DNA from 3 places in the Rhizobium zaerense genome. Region 3 is predicted to be linked to each of the others. Evidence: predicted binding sites of a transcription regulator. Region 3 holds the regulator's gene; each other region holds the start of a gene.
The links. Region 3 encodes LexA, which represses DNA repair genes until DNA is damaged. Its sites were predicted from a motif close to TGTTCNNNNTGTGTTCNG; they were not measured.
Positions count from the first base shown of each region.

Region 1: a site for LexA is predicted at 2,270-2,287, ahead of ACS4RR_RS10230 (ribonuclease T2 family protein). Genes of this name have one in related genera too.
Region 2: a site for LexA is predicted at 2,408-2,425, ahead of ACS4RR_RS02820 (ImuA family protein). Genes of this name have one in related genera too.

Region 1 covers NZ_CM132690.1:2,136,776-2,140,967, forward strand. The annotation lists gene caiB (succinate--glutarate CoA-transferase) at 1-152, opposite strand, end outside; gene ACS4RR_RS10220 (DMT family transporter) at 226-1,182, opposite strand; gene ACS4RR_RS10225 (alpha/beta fold hydrolase) at 1,214-2,143, opposite strand; gene ACS4RR_RS10230 (ribonuclease T2 family protein) at 2,302-3,042, shown strand; gene ettA (energy-dependent translational throttle protein EttA) at 3,141-4,192, shown strand, end outside.
Region 2 covers NZ_CM132690.1:571,319-575,510, forward strand. The annotation lists gene ACS4RR_RS02795 (VOC family protein) at 1-131, opposite strand, end outside; gene ACS4RR_RS02800 (hypothetical protein) at 243-476, opposite strand; gene ACS4RR_RS02805 (HpcH/HpaI aldolase/citrate lyase family protein) at 615-1,535, shown strand; gene ACS4RR_RS02810 (DUF1737 domain-containing protein) at 1,535-1,741, shown strand; gene ACS4RR_RS02815 (metallopeptidase family protein) at 1,846-2,283, opposite strand; gene ACS4RR_RS02820 (ImuA family protein) at 2,445-3,389, shown strand; gene ACS4RR_RS02825 (Y-family DNA polymerase) at 3,430-4,192, shown strand, end outside.
Region 3 covers NZ_CM132690.1:3,163,810-3,168,001, forward strand. The annotation lists gene kdsA (3-deoxy-8-phosphooctulonate synthase) at 1-48, opposite strand, end outside; gene ACS4RR_RS15315 (VOC family protein) at 45-941, opposite strand; gene lexA (transcriptional repressor LexA) at 1,139-1,858, shown strand; gene ACS4RR_RS15325 (ComEC/Rec2 family competence protein) at 1,839-4,192, opposite strand, start outside.

The sequences.
Region 1 (4,192 bases), 1.0 Mb from region 3:
GTATCGTCGCCGCCGTCTGGATTTTCGACCTTGATGACGTCGGCGCCGAGATCGGCGAGCATCTGTCCCGCCCAGGGGCCGGCGAGCACGCGGGCAAGCTCGATCACCCGGATGCCGGCAAGCGGCGGTTTTTTCGTCACGGTCTCCGTCATGTTCCTCCGGCAGGTTCAGAGCATAGTGCCGAAAAGTGTGAGCGGTTTTCGGAATTGTACTCTCATTCTAGATTTACGGCGTCCACGTCGCCTCTGATGTATCGGATACCGGTTTCGATGCAAAGCGCCGCTCGCGCCAGAGGATATAGAAGCCAGACGCCATGATAATTATGATGCCGAGCCATTTGAGCGCGTTCGGGAAGTCGCCGAAGACCAGCCAGGCGAAGATCGTTGCCGAGACGATCTCGAAATATTGCAGCGGCGCAAGCGTTGAAGCCGGTGCTGCGCGATAAGCATAGACGCCAAGGATGCCCGATATCGCGGCCATAGCGCCGACGCCGGCGAGATAGAACCAGGCGCGGCCTTCCGGCATGACCGGATCGAAGATGTCGGAGCCGGTTCCCCGGCTGAGATAAAGCAGGATGATGCAGAAGAGCAGGCCCCAGATGCCCATCTGGAACTGCATCGACCAGGGATCTTCCCTATGCGAGAGCACGCGGGTCATCAGCACGAAGATCGCAATACAGAAGGCGCTGACGACAGGCAGAAGAGCGATGTAGCCGACCTCTTCGAAACTCGGCTGGATGATCAGCATCGCTCCGAAGAAGCCGACGCCGCAGGCCGTGTAACGCCGCCAACCGATCATCTCCTTCAGGAAGATACCGCCGAGGATCGTCAACATGATCGGTTCGACGAAGAAGATCGCTATTGCGTCAGCGACTGCCATGTATTTCAGCGTAGTGACAAAGGAGATCATCGAGATCGTGATGATCGCGCCGCGGATCGCGTGGAACAGGCTCTGGCGCCAGGAAAAATCGGCGAAGCTGCGCCGCCACACGACGATTGGCAGCATGCAGAGCGCTTGCACGGCGAAGCGGGCGGCGGTGATTTCGGCGGACGGGACGGTGAGGATGGCAAGCTTGGCGAAGATATCGATGATCGGCGATAACATCACCGAGATAAACATCAGCGCAAGCCCCATAGTCACGTCGGAGGCGGACGAAACAGGGCGGGCGGAGGTGCTGTTCATGATGAAATCCCTGCCTCAGGATATTGGTCGCTCAGGATCCTGCGACGGCCCTGTCGCACCAGTCCGCGAAGGCTGCGATCGCCGCATCCGCACCGATCTCATTTAGTGTTTCGTGACGCATGTCCTGATATATCTCAGTGCTGATACGGGAGAAGCCTTGCCCTTTCAAATGGTTTGACAGCCAGAGCAGGGCTTTTCCACGCTCCGTCGCAGGATCCTCCCCGCCTCCGACGAGATGGATCGGCATGTCCCGCGGCAGCCGGTCGAGGTGGATTTTCTGCGGCGCGCGGAAGGTCAGCTCGAAGAGATCGAGCCAGAGAGAGACTGAGGCGTCGAAGCCGCAGAGCGGATCGGTGACATACTTGTCGACTTCATCGGGAAGACGCGACAGCCAGTCGAACTCGGTGCGGCGGCCGGGAATGGATTTGCCCCAGGTGCCGAAGGTAAGCTTCGGCAGCAGGCCGCTCGGCACGTCGGAGCCCTTCAGCATGCGCTCGGCAAGCAGGATCGCCTGGGCGGCGCGGCCGGCAAGGCCGACGGCGAAATTCGAATTCCAGATCGCGACGGCGTCGAAGTCGGCCGGAGCCGTGACGGCAGCGTTGAGGGCGATGAGGCCGCCCATCGAATGGCCGAAGAGGATCACAGGCAGGCCGGGATGGCGGGAGGCCGCATAACCGCGCATAGCGATGACGTCGCCGGCCACCTTTTCGACCCCACCCCGCCAGGCAAAGCGACCGATCGGCGCATCGGGTGCCGTCGTCTCGCCGTGGCCTCGGTGATCATGGGCATAGACGTGATAGCCGCGCGCCGCCATCGCCTCGGCAAAGGAGCGGTATCGTTTCGAATGTTCGGCCAAGCCGTGCGATATCAACAGGATGGCACGAGCTGCAGCTTCGGCCTTGGCATGGTGATAGGCCAGCGACGCCCCAGGCACGGCCAGCCTTTGCGTTTCAGCAAACATATGGATCCTCCCGGCGGCAACAGACCAGATCGCTGGGCAATTGCAACATGGGTGCTTGATTATCCGACAATAAATTGCGGCCCTGTTGCGATTCAGGGTTGCGGCCATTCGATCTTCGTGCTTATTTGTTCCTGTATTGTTCTTTTTTGGGGGTTGAAATGAGCAGCATGCAGTTGCGTACCTTGACGATTGCCTTGTCGATGGTTGTTGCCGGCGCCGCCGTGGCGCAGGAGGCTGGCGGGCGCACCCGCTTCATTCTGGCGGCGAGCTGGCAGCCGGCCTTTTGCCAGACGAACCAGAAGAAGGCCGAATGCGCAAGCCAGACCGGCGAGCGCCCCGACGCGACGAACTTCTCGTTGCACGGGCTCTGGCCGATGCGGGAGGATTATTGCGGGGTGAGCGCCGAGCAGAAGACCGCCGACAAGGATGGCGACTGGAACAAGCTGCCGGAGGTCACGCTTGCGGCCGAGACGAAGACGGCGCTGGCAAAGGCGATGCCCGGCACGGAATCCGGCCTGGAACGGCATGAATGGGTGAAGCATGGCACCTGCACGAAGATGAGCGCCGACGACTATTTCGGTGTCGGCGTGCATCTGGTGGGCGCACTGAACGCGTCGGCCGTGCGCGATCTCTTCGCTGCCAACATCGGCAAGCCGGTCAAGTCCGAAGCGATCAAGGCGGCTTTCGACAAGAGTTTCGGGCCGGGCGCCGGCGACCGCGTCAAGATGAGCTGCCGACGGGCCGGCAATGTCAGGCTGATCAGCGAGCTGACGATCGGGCTTTCGGAAGCCGCCGGGGCGGCATCGGCGAAAAGTACGGGCCTCGCCGATCTGATCCAGGGTGCGGGAAAAACGTCGTTCGGCTGCGACGAGGGCGTCGTCGACGCTGCGGGCTTTTGACCGGAAATCCTGAGTAAACCGGGTTTCGGCGTTGCCCGCAGGCGCTGTTTCGCCTACATAGCGGCACAATCGAAGTTTCCCGCCCGGAGCAGCGCAGCATGGCACGTCAGTTCATCTATCATATGTCCGGCCTTAACAAGGCCTATGGCAACAAGAAGATCCTGGAGAATATCCACCTTTCGTTCTACCCGGATGCCAAGATCGGTATCCTTGGTCCGAACGGCGCGGGTAAATCCACCGTGCTGCGCATCATCGCAGGCCAAGACAAGGAGTATACCGGCGAAGCCTGGCTCGCCGAAGGTGCGACCGTCGGCTATCTGGAGCAGGAGCCGCATCTCGATGCAAACAAGACGGTGTTCGAGAACGTCATGGAAGGCGTTGCCTCGAAGACGGCTGTCCTCGATCGCTACAATGAATTGATGATGAACTATTCCGACGAGACGGCGGAAGAGGGCGCCAAGCTTCAGGACGTCATCGATAGCCAGAACCTCTGGGATCTGGAAAGCCAGGTCGAAATGGCGATGGAAGCGCTGCGCTGCCCGCCGCGCGACGCCGATGTCACCAGCCTTTCGGGTGGTGAGCGACGCCGTGTCGCGCTCTGCCGCCTGCTGCTTTCGCAGCCGGACCTGCTGCTGCTCGACGAACCGACCAACCACCTGGACGCCGAAACCATCGCTTGGCTCGAAAAACATCTGCGCGACTATCCGGGCGCCGTGATGATGATTACCCACGATCGCTACTTCCTGGACAACGTCACCGGATGGATCCTCGAACTCGACCGCGGCCGTGGCATTCCCTACGAAGGCAACTATTCGGCCTACCTGCAGGCGAAAGCCAAGCGCATGCTGCAGGAAAGCCGCGAAGACGCATCGCGCCAGAAGGCGATCAGCCGCGAACAGGAATGGATCGCTTCCAGCCCGAAGGCCCGTCAGGCCAAGTCCAAGGCCCGTATCAAGTCCTACGAGCAGTTGGTGGATGCCGCCGAGAAGCAGCGTCCCGGCGACGCGCAGATCATCATCCCGGTCAGCGAGCGCCTCGGCCAGGTGGTCATCGAGATGGAGGGCGTCACCAAGGGCTTCGAGGGCCGCACGCTGATCAACGACCTGTCGATCAAGCTGCCGCCCGGCGGCATCGTCGGCATCATCGGCCC
Region 2 (4,192 bases), 2.3 Mb from region 3:
GCCTCTTCGGCGCCGAAGGCCTTCTTGTAGAATTCCGCAGCTTTCACTGCGCCGTCGATCGTCAGATAGGGCAGCAGGCCATTCTTGACCGGTGGCATCTTGGTCGGGTTGCTCTCTGTCGTCGTATCCATGCTTGTCCTCCATTCGTTTCCGAAGCGCCGGCTGAATGCCCGGCTGCTTCAAAGACGTAACATGGACGCGCGATGCGACAGTGTCGGCCAAATTTTTCAGCGAAAAGATGATCAGAGATCGATGATCGTGCCGCGGCCGTCGTTCCACACCCGCATTTCGCGATGGCCGTTATTTGCCTTGGCGCGAACCGGAGCGGGCTTCATCTTCATCGAAAGCGCACGTCCGACCATGAGCACGGTCAGGATGCCGCCGACGGCGAGCGTCACCGAAAAGGTGAGAAGCAGCATAGCCACGAAAACGGTGGCGCCGGCAAGCATGAGGAAGATGGAGCGAATGTTCTGCATGGTTAGAGACCTTTCTTCGGAAAGGAATGTGGTCCTTCTCTTTCCTCTCTGCAAGGCAAGCATGGCTTTTTGTTGTTCTGCTCGATGTTCTGGGGTGGGCTGCTTGCTTCGGCTTTCAAAGCTTGGCACTAATTCGCCATGAGCCGAAATCCCACGACCCGCTCCGCCCGCCTGCGCCGTTCGGTGTTGAGTGCGCCTGCCATCAATCCCCGCGCCCTCGAAAAGACCCATGCGGTCGATTGCGATGCCGTGATCTTCGATCTCGAGGATTCCGTGGCGCCGGAAAGAAAGGCGGAAGCGCGGGAAAATCTGAGGAATTTCTTTTCGGCTCGGCCGCTCGAAGGCAAGGAGCGGATCATCCGCATCAATGACCTGTCGACCAATTTCGGTCTGGCGGACATGGAACTGGTAATCGCGCTCAATCCCGACGCCGTGCTGCTGCCGAAGGTCGACGAACCGCAGGATGTCATGGCGCTCAGTGACCTTCTCTCCGAGGCCGAAGCACCGGAAGATCTGCGCATCTGGGCGATGATCGAGACACCGCGTGGCATCCTGAATGCGGCTGTTATCGCCGAAGCCGGACGCACCCCGGGCTCGCGGCTCGATTGTCTCGTCGTCGGGCTCAACGACCTACGCAAGGAAACCGGTGTGCTTCCACAACCGGGGAGGAGCTATCTCGTGCCGTGGCTGATGCAGGTCGTCCTTGCGGTCAGCGCCTACGGGCTCGATGCGATCGACAGCGTCTTCAACGATTTCAGGGATGAACAGGGTTTCGATGCCGAATGCCTGCAGAGCCGGGCCATGGGTTTTGCCGGCAAGATGCTGATCCATCCGGCGCAGATCGAGCCCGCCAACCGCCATTTCGGCCCCGATCCGGCGGCGATTGCAGAAGCGGAGGCGATCATATCAGCCTTTGCCGACCCCGCTTCCGATGGGCTGAACGTCATCAATGCAGGCGGGCGGATGATCGAGCGGCTGCATCTTGCCCAAGCGGAAAGTCTGGTCCATAAAGCCCGCCTGATCGCAGCCCGCCAGATTGCAGCACGAAAGATGATGTAATGAAACTTTACCGCTTCCTGACCGGTCCCGACGATGCTTCCTTTTGCCACAAGGTCACCGCCGTCCTCAACAAGGGCTGGTCGCTGGAGGGCTCGCCGACCTATGCTTTCAATGCCGCGACCGGCGCGATGCAATGCGGCCAGGCCGTCGTCAAGCATGTCGAAGGCAAGGATTACGATCCTGAGATGAAGCTCTCAGAGCAGTGAGGTTTTAGCGCATAACCCCGAAAATTGTAATCGATTTTCGGAAAGGATTATGCGTGATTGAAAGTGATAGAGCGTCCTTAGCGCGTCCTTGGACGCGCGGCGCTCTATCGTTCGGCGGCTTCCTCGGCGCTTGCCTCGATCCGCTCCATGTCATCGTCGCTTAGGCCGAAATGGTGACCGATCTCGTGGATCAGGACGTGGGTGATGATATCGCCGAGCGTCTCGTCGTTCTCAGCCCAGTAGTCGAGGATGGGGCGGCGGTAGAGGCGGATGCGGTTCGGCATCTCGCCGGTCTCCAGCGTGAAACGTTCGGAAATGCCCCTGCCCTCGAAAAGGCCGAGCAGATCGAAAGGGGTTTCCAGCGCCATGTCCTCGAAAACGTCGTCATCGGGGAAATCTTCAATCTCGATCGTGAGGTTGGTCGTCAGCTGGCGAAATTCATCCGGCAAATGGCTATAGGCCTCCATCGCCAGCGACTCGAAGGTGCTGATCGTCGGCGCATGGCGGTCCCGCCAATCATCGCTCTGGTCTATGCGGGCCATGAATATTCCTTCCTTTGCGGGCCCATATAGAACCTTTATCGCCGATTTTCGAGTGCGGAATCAAAGGCAGGAATAAATTCATAGAAAATGGCCGTTGACTCTTCATTAGCTCTCTGGAATCTATAAGAACATAACAGGAACAAGACGAATTGGAGAACGCCATGGCGCAGCACGCCCTGGCGCGCGAGCGGCTTTTTGCGCTCCGCGAAACCATCGCCAGACTGGAGGGAAGGCTCGCGCCGGCGCTTGCCGCGGCGGAGCAGGAAGCCTTGGCGGCAGGAGGTCAGACACCCAGGAGACGCATTCTGCCGCCCTTGGCGTTTGGGGTTGAATTTCTCGACAGCGCGCTGGAAGGCGGGTTGCCGCTCGATGCGATCACCGAATTCCGCTCGGCTCTGTCTCGCGATGCCGGTGCGGCAAGCGGGCTGGCGATGGCTGTTGCCGCGCGGCTGCAGAAACAGGAAGCGGATGCCGGCAGGCTTATGCCGTTGCTCTGGATCGGCGATGCCGTCGGCACGCTGGAGGCCGGTCGTCCCTATGCACCAGGGCTTCGGGATTTCGGGTTAAGCCCGGAGCGGTTTCTCCATGCCGCGCCGCGCAAGCTGGACGAGGCACTCTGGCTGGCGGAGGTGGCGGTGGAAAGCGCTGCCTTCTCGGCCGTCATCTTCGAAGTGCGAGGCAATCCCGCCCATTTCGGCCTGACCGAAAGCCGCAGGCTCAGTCTCAGGGCGCATGCTGTCCGCCGTCCGCTATTCCTTGTCCGCCAGGCCGGAGCAGAGGAGGCAAGCAGTGCGGCCTTCCGTCTGCATATTGAGCCGGCCCCGTCCGGTCTGCGGCCGTTGCCGGATGGATCGAAACTTTCCGGCAGCATCGGCAATCCGATTTTCCGTCTTACGCTGGAGAAGAGCCGCAATCCGGCCCCGCTCTCCTTTCTTCTGGAGTGGAACCCCCATGACCGCCAATTTCTCCCTGTCGCCGAACCAAACCTCGTTCGTCCTCCAGGCGAACAGTCAGCGCATTCTGGCGCTCAGCTTCCCGCATCTGCCAACGGACCGGATCGCCCGCAAGCGATGGGGGCTCTCCTGGCGTTCGAAAGGGCGTCCTGAAACGCCGCCTATCGTCTGTTCCGGCAAGCTCAACAATGCCATGCGGCTGACGGCACTGGACGAGTTGGCCGAAAGGTTGGGGCTGAGGAAGGAGCTGGGCGTTGCCGAAGCGCGCGCCATGTACCCCATGCTCGAGGTGGCGGAAGAGGATCCGGCGGCCGACCGCCGGTTGCTGGAGGCAATTGCCGACTGGTGCGACCGCTATACGCCGCTGGTGGCGTTCGACGGCAAGGACGGTCTGTTTCTCGACATTAGCGGCTGCGCCCATCTCTTCGGCGGTGAAAAGGCGCTTCTCAAGGATGTGCTGTCGCGGCTTTTCCATATGGGATTCGATGCCCGCGGCGCGGTCTCATCGTCATCAGGCCTTTCCTGGGCTGCGTCCCGCTTCGGGCAAGGCGGCGTGATCGGGGACGAGGAGGCGGAACATGTGCTGATGTCCTTGCCGGTCGCAGCCTTGCGGCTGGAAGGACAAACCGTCGCTGCCCTGAACAAGCTCGGTCTGAAATATATCGGCGACATCATCGATGCACCGCGCGCGCCGCTGACCCGCCGGTTCGGCCCGGAGCTGCTTCTGCGTCTCGACCAGGCGCTGGGACGTGAAGAGGAGCCGGTCTCGCCCCGGCGTCCTGTTGCCAGCCTCTCGGCCGAAAGCCGCCTGATCGAGCCCATCGGGACGGAAGAGCAGATCCTTGCCGTCACCAGGCAGGTCGCCCTATTGCTGCAGCCGTCGCTGGAGGCGCGGGGAGCTGGCGGGCGGGTGTTCGAACTGGTCCTGTTCCGCGTCGACGGCAGGGTCTTTCGCA
Region 3 (4,192 bases):
GCCTTGGCCTTCGCCGACCCTGACGTCGGAATTCGTATCAGTGCTCATCGTGTTTCCTCGAAGGCGAAGAGCGTGCCCTGCCCGGGCGCGGGCTTCACCAGAATGCGATTGTTCTTGCGCGTGTATGTCACCCCGTTAGCAGCCAAATGCGCTTCTGTCACGGCAAGATCGGCAACAGCAAAGAGGATTGCCCGGCCGCGCAGGCCGCGATCTGCGGATGAGCCGGCGATGTCGAAATAGGCCTCCAGCCCTTCCGGCGTCATCAGACCGATTTTCGCATTTGACGCCGCGACATTGACGCCGAAACCGGTTTTCTCGACTGCCGATTGCGCCGCTGCAAGGCCGACGAAGGCAGCGAATGCGGCCGGTTCCGGCGCGCAAAGCGCGATCTCCGTTATGCCGGTCACGCCATTGGCATGCGTCTCCAGCGCGGCGCGGTCGGCCGGCAGCGGATTGATACGCTCGACGGTGAAGAGCAAGAGATCAGGCGCGCGCAGGTCGCCGGCAAAAGCCAGCTTGAAGCCGGCAATCGTCTCGGAGCCGTCCGGCATCGTCATCGGCCGGTTGAACTGCAGCATCTCCCCGGCGCTCGACCCGTTGCCGACGAAATCCTGATGATCGATGCCGGCATCCTTGCTGCCGAAGGCCACCGCCGAAAGCCCCTCCGCGCCGCAACGGAAGCGGAAAGCCCGGTTGCGAGCGGTGAAGACATTGCCTCGTCGCGCCGATGCCTCGCTCTCCTCGACGCTCGCGATCCCGAGCGGCTCCAGATAGGTCTTGTCGGCAAAGAAGACGCAGGCATTCTCCGTTCCGAAGGGATGGCGCGCATCGGCGGCAACGGTGAAGCCGAGCTTGCCGAGCCTTTCGCGCGCCAGATCGATGTCGACGACCGGCAGCACGACATGATCCAGCGGGTACGGTTTGGTGGAATGCGTGTTCATCATATCCCTCCTCAAATCGGCAAGAGATGTGCGACAGCGCCACCCTCAATGCAAGACATGTGTCCAATCCGGCGAATGAAAATAAGAATCTCGACGAGTTGGTGCCAAGTTTTACGGAAATTTAGCTACTTGCGGAACACATATGGAACATATAGTGTCTGTTCTGGATTTGTTTCAATCACGAGGTCACAACGTCGATGCTCACGCGCAAACAACAGGAGCTTCTCCTTTTCATTCATGAGCGCATGAAGGAATCCGGCGTTCCGCCATCTTTCGACGAAATGAAGGATGCCCTGGACCTCGCTTCGAAGTCCGGGATTCATCGCTTGATTACAGCGCTCGAGGAACGTGGCTTCATTCGCCGCCTACCGAACCGGGCCCGCGCGATCGAGGTCATCAAGCTTCCGGAGGCCTACAGCCCCAGCATCCAGCCGCGGCGTGGCTTTTCGCCGAGCGTCATCGAGGGCAGCCTCGGCAAGCCACAGCCGGTCGCCGCTCCTGCCCCTGCAAAACCCGTCGCCGACAACGGCAACTCGGTCTCCGTGCCGGTCATGGGCCGCATCGCCGCCGGTGTTCCGATCTCGGCGATCCAGAACAACACCCACGACATCGTCGTTCCGGCCGACATGCTCGGTTCCGGTGAACATTATGCGCTGGAGGTCAAGGGCGATTCGATGATCGACGCCGGCATCTTTGACGGCGACACCGTGATCATCCGCAACGGCAGCACCGCAAGTCCTGGCGACATCGTCGTTGCTCTCGTCGACGACGAGGAAGCGACACTCAAACGCTTCCGCCGCAAGGGCGCCTCGATTGCGCTCGAAGCCGCCAACCCGGCTTACGAGACCCGGATTTTCGGGCCGGACCGTGTCAAGGTTCAGGGCAAGCTCGTCGGTCTTATTCGCCGCTATCACTGACCTTGGCTAGACCGGGCTCGGTAAAACTATTGCTGCGCCAGTCATAGGCGCGATGGCGCATCCATGGCCGCGACAATGCATCGAATGCGGTTGCCACCTCCAGGCCGGCGTTCGTGAAGCGCAACTCGACGGAACCGGTCCTGCGCAGCGTTTCACCGGTGAAGAGCGTCGCACCTGAGCGGCAGCTGTTGAAGCGCAGGCGGACCGACGTCACGACGATATCGGCGGCGTCGCATGCGGGGCCGAGATAGGCGGCATTGTCGATGACGGCCACGACCTGGCCATTGCCAAGCCTTGATGTGCACCAGGCCTTTTTGACGCAGGAAAAGCGGTTTGCTTCACCGGCCGCTGCGGCTGCACGCATCGCGGTCCTCGCTTCGGTCTGCTGATCGCGGGAAAGCCTGACGCGGCGGTCTTCTCCCTCCGGCGGGATAGCAGGACCATCCAGCATCTTCGGCGGATCATGCGTCGGCAGGACCAGCGCTCTCTGCCATTGGTCGAAGATGAAATCCGGCGGTCGTTCACGGTTGGACGCCATTGCTGCCGCCTCGACGACCGCGACGAGATTGCCATCCTCCGAAATCACCAGATCCGGCGGCCGGGGAACCGGTAGAAGGAACAGGATGAGCGTCGAGACTGCGATGATCGATGTGCCGGAATGGCGCAGTCGCGTCCGGAGCAGCGTCAGCAGAAGAAAGCCTGCCACGGCGACCGCGAAATACCAGCCGGGCAAACGGCCAACGTCGATATTGCCGCCCCAGCCGGATACCGTCTTTGCGACCGCGATCACCAGATCGAGGCCGAATCCGACGACCTTCCAGGCCCAAACATCCAGACCGAAAGGCATGAGCAGCATCGCCAGCAGCCCGGCCGGCATGACGATAAAGGAGATGATCGGCATCGTCGCGAGGTTTGCCGGCAGGCCATAGGCGGTCAGGCGATGAAAATGCTCGATCGAAAACAGCGCGGTTGAAAAGCCGCCGATCAGCGACGTCAGGAAGACGCCGCCGAAGAAACCCGCAACCGTAACGACCGGCCTGATGATCGGCAGCTTGAGGAAGGCGTTTTCGCGGACGCGCCGGTCCTTCCACAGCTGATAGCCCGAGACCAGCGCCAATGTCGCGGCAAAGGACATCTGGAAGCTCGGACCCAAGACCTCGGACGGCGAAATGGCGATGATGACGAGCGCGGAGAGCGCGACATTGCGCAGGCTGATCGACGGCCGGTCGAAGAAGACGGCAATCAACATGATGGCCATCATGATGAAGGCGCGTTCGGCAGAGACCCCAAAGCCCGAGATCAGGAAATAGGCGGTCACGGCGATGAGCGCGCCGGCGGCAGCGATCTTCTTCGTCGGATAGGCCTCAGCGACGCCGGGAAAGAGGCTGAGCAACATCCGGAACCCAACGAAGAAGATACCGGCCGACAGCGCCATGTTGAGGCCGGAGATGGCGACGATATGAGCCAGGCCGGACTGGCGCAGCGCTTCCGTCGTCTCATTCGAGATGGCGCGCCGCTCGTCCGTCACCAGAGCAGCGGCGAAAGCGCCGGTGTCGCCAGGCAAGATCGACCTTATGCGGTCGCCAATGCCGCTGCGCAGCCGGTAGAGCCCTTCGAGCAGAGCTTCCCACGTCGATCTTGCCGCCTGCGGACCTGCCTGCCAGTCGACCTTCGACGGCGCGCCGTAGAAGAAGCCGTTCGCGCCGATTCCATCGAAATAGGCACCGAAGGAGAAGTCGTTGAGCTCAGGAAGTGCTGGACCTGCCGGCGGCGTCAGCCGCGCCCTGCCGGTTATGATATCACCGATCTCGATGGGCGCGTCTGCGCCGCGGGTGATCGCAGTTATGCGTTCGGGCGACCGCTTCACTTCCGGCGCCTCCGTACCGGTGACGGCAAGAATGTAGCGCCACCGGCCGCGACCGTCGCCTTCGCGCCGTTCCACACGGCCGGTCACCGTCGTCGTGACGGCGGAATCGAGGATCACGGTCGAAGCCCGCCAGCTCTCGAGCTGCGCGGAGGCCATGCCGCAGGCCACAAGTGCAAGCGCCAGCAGCGTTGCCCGCAATGCCGCCCGGCTGCGGCTGGCGATGAGAACGGCGACGATCAGCAGCAACAGGCAGAGCAGCGATGCAACGAGCGGAAAGTCCGATGCCGCGAGAAACCAGAAGGCTGACCCGGCACCGAGGAAGACAGGCGAGACAAGCAGCAGACGGCCGTGGTCCGCCTCTTCGCTCAGCATCCGCATGCCGATACGCAGCGATTGCGAGGCTGCTGCCGGCAGCCGGTGCCGCAAGGGGCTCGTCGACTGCGTTCTTGTCGGGCGCGTCACCATGA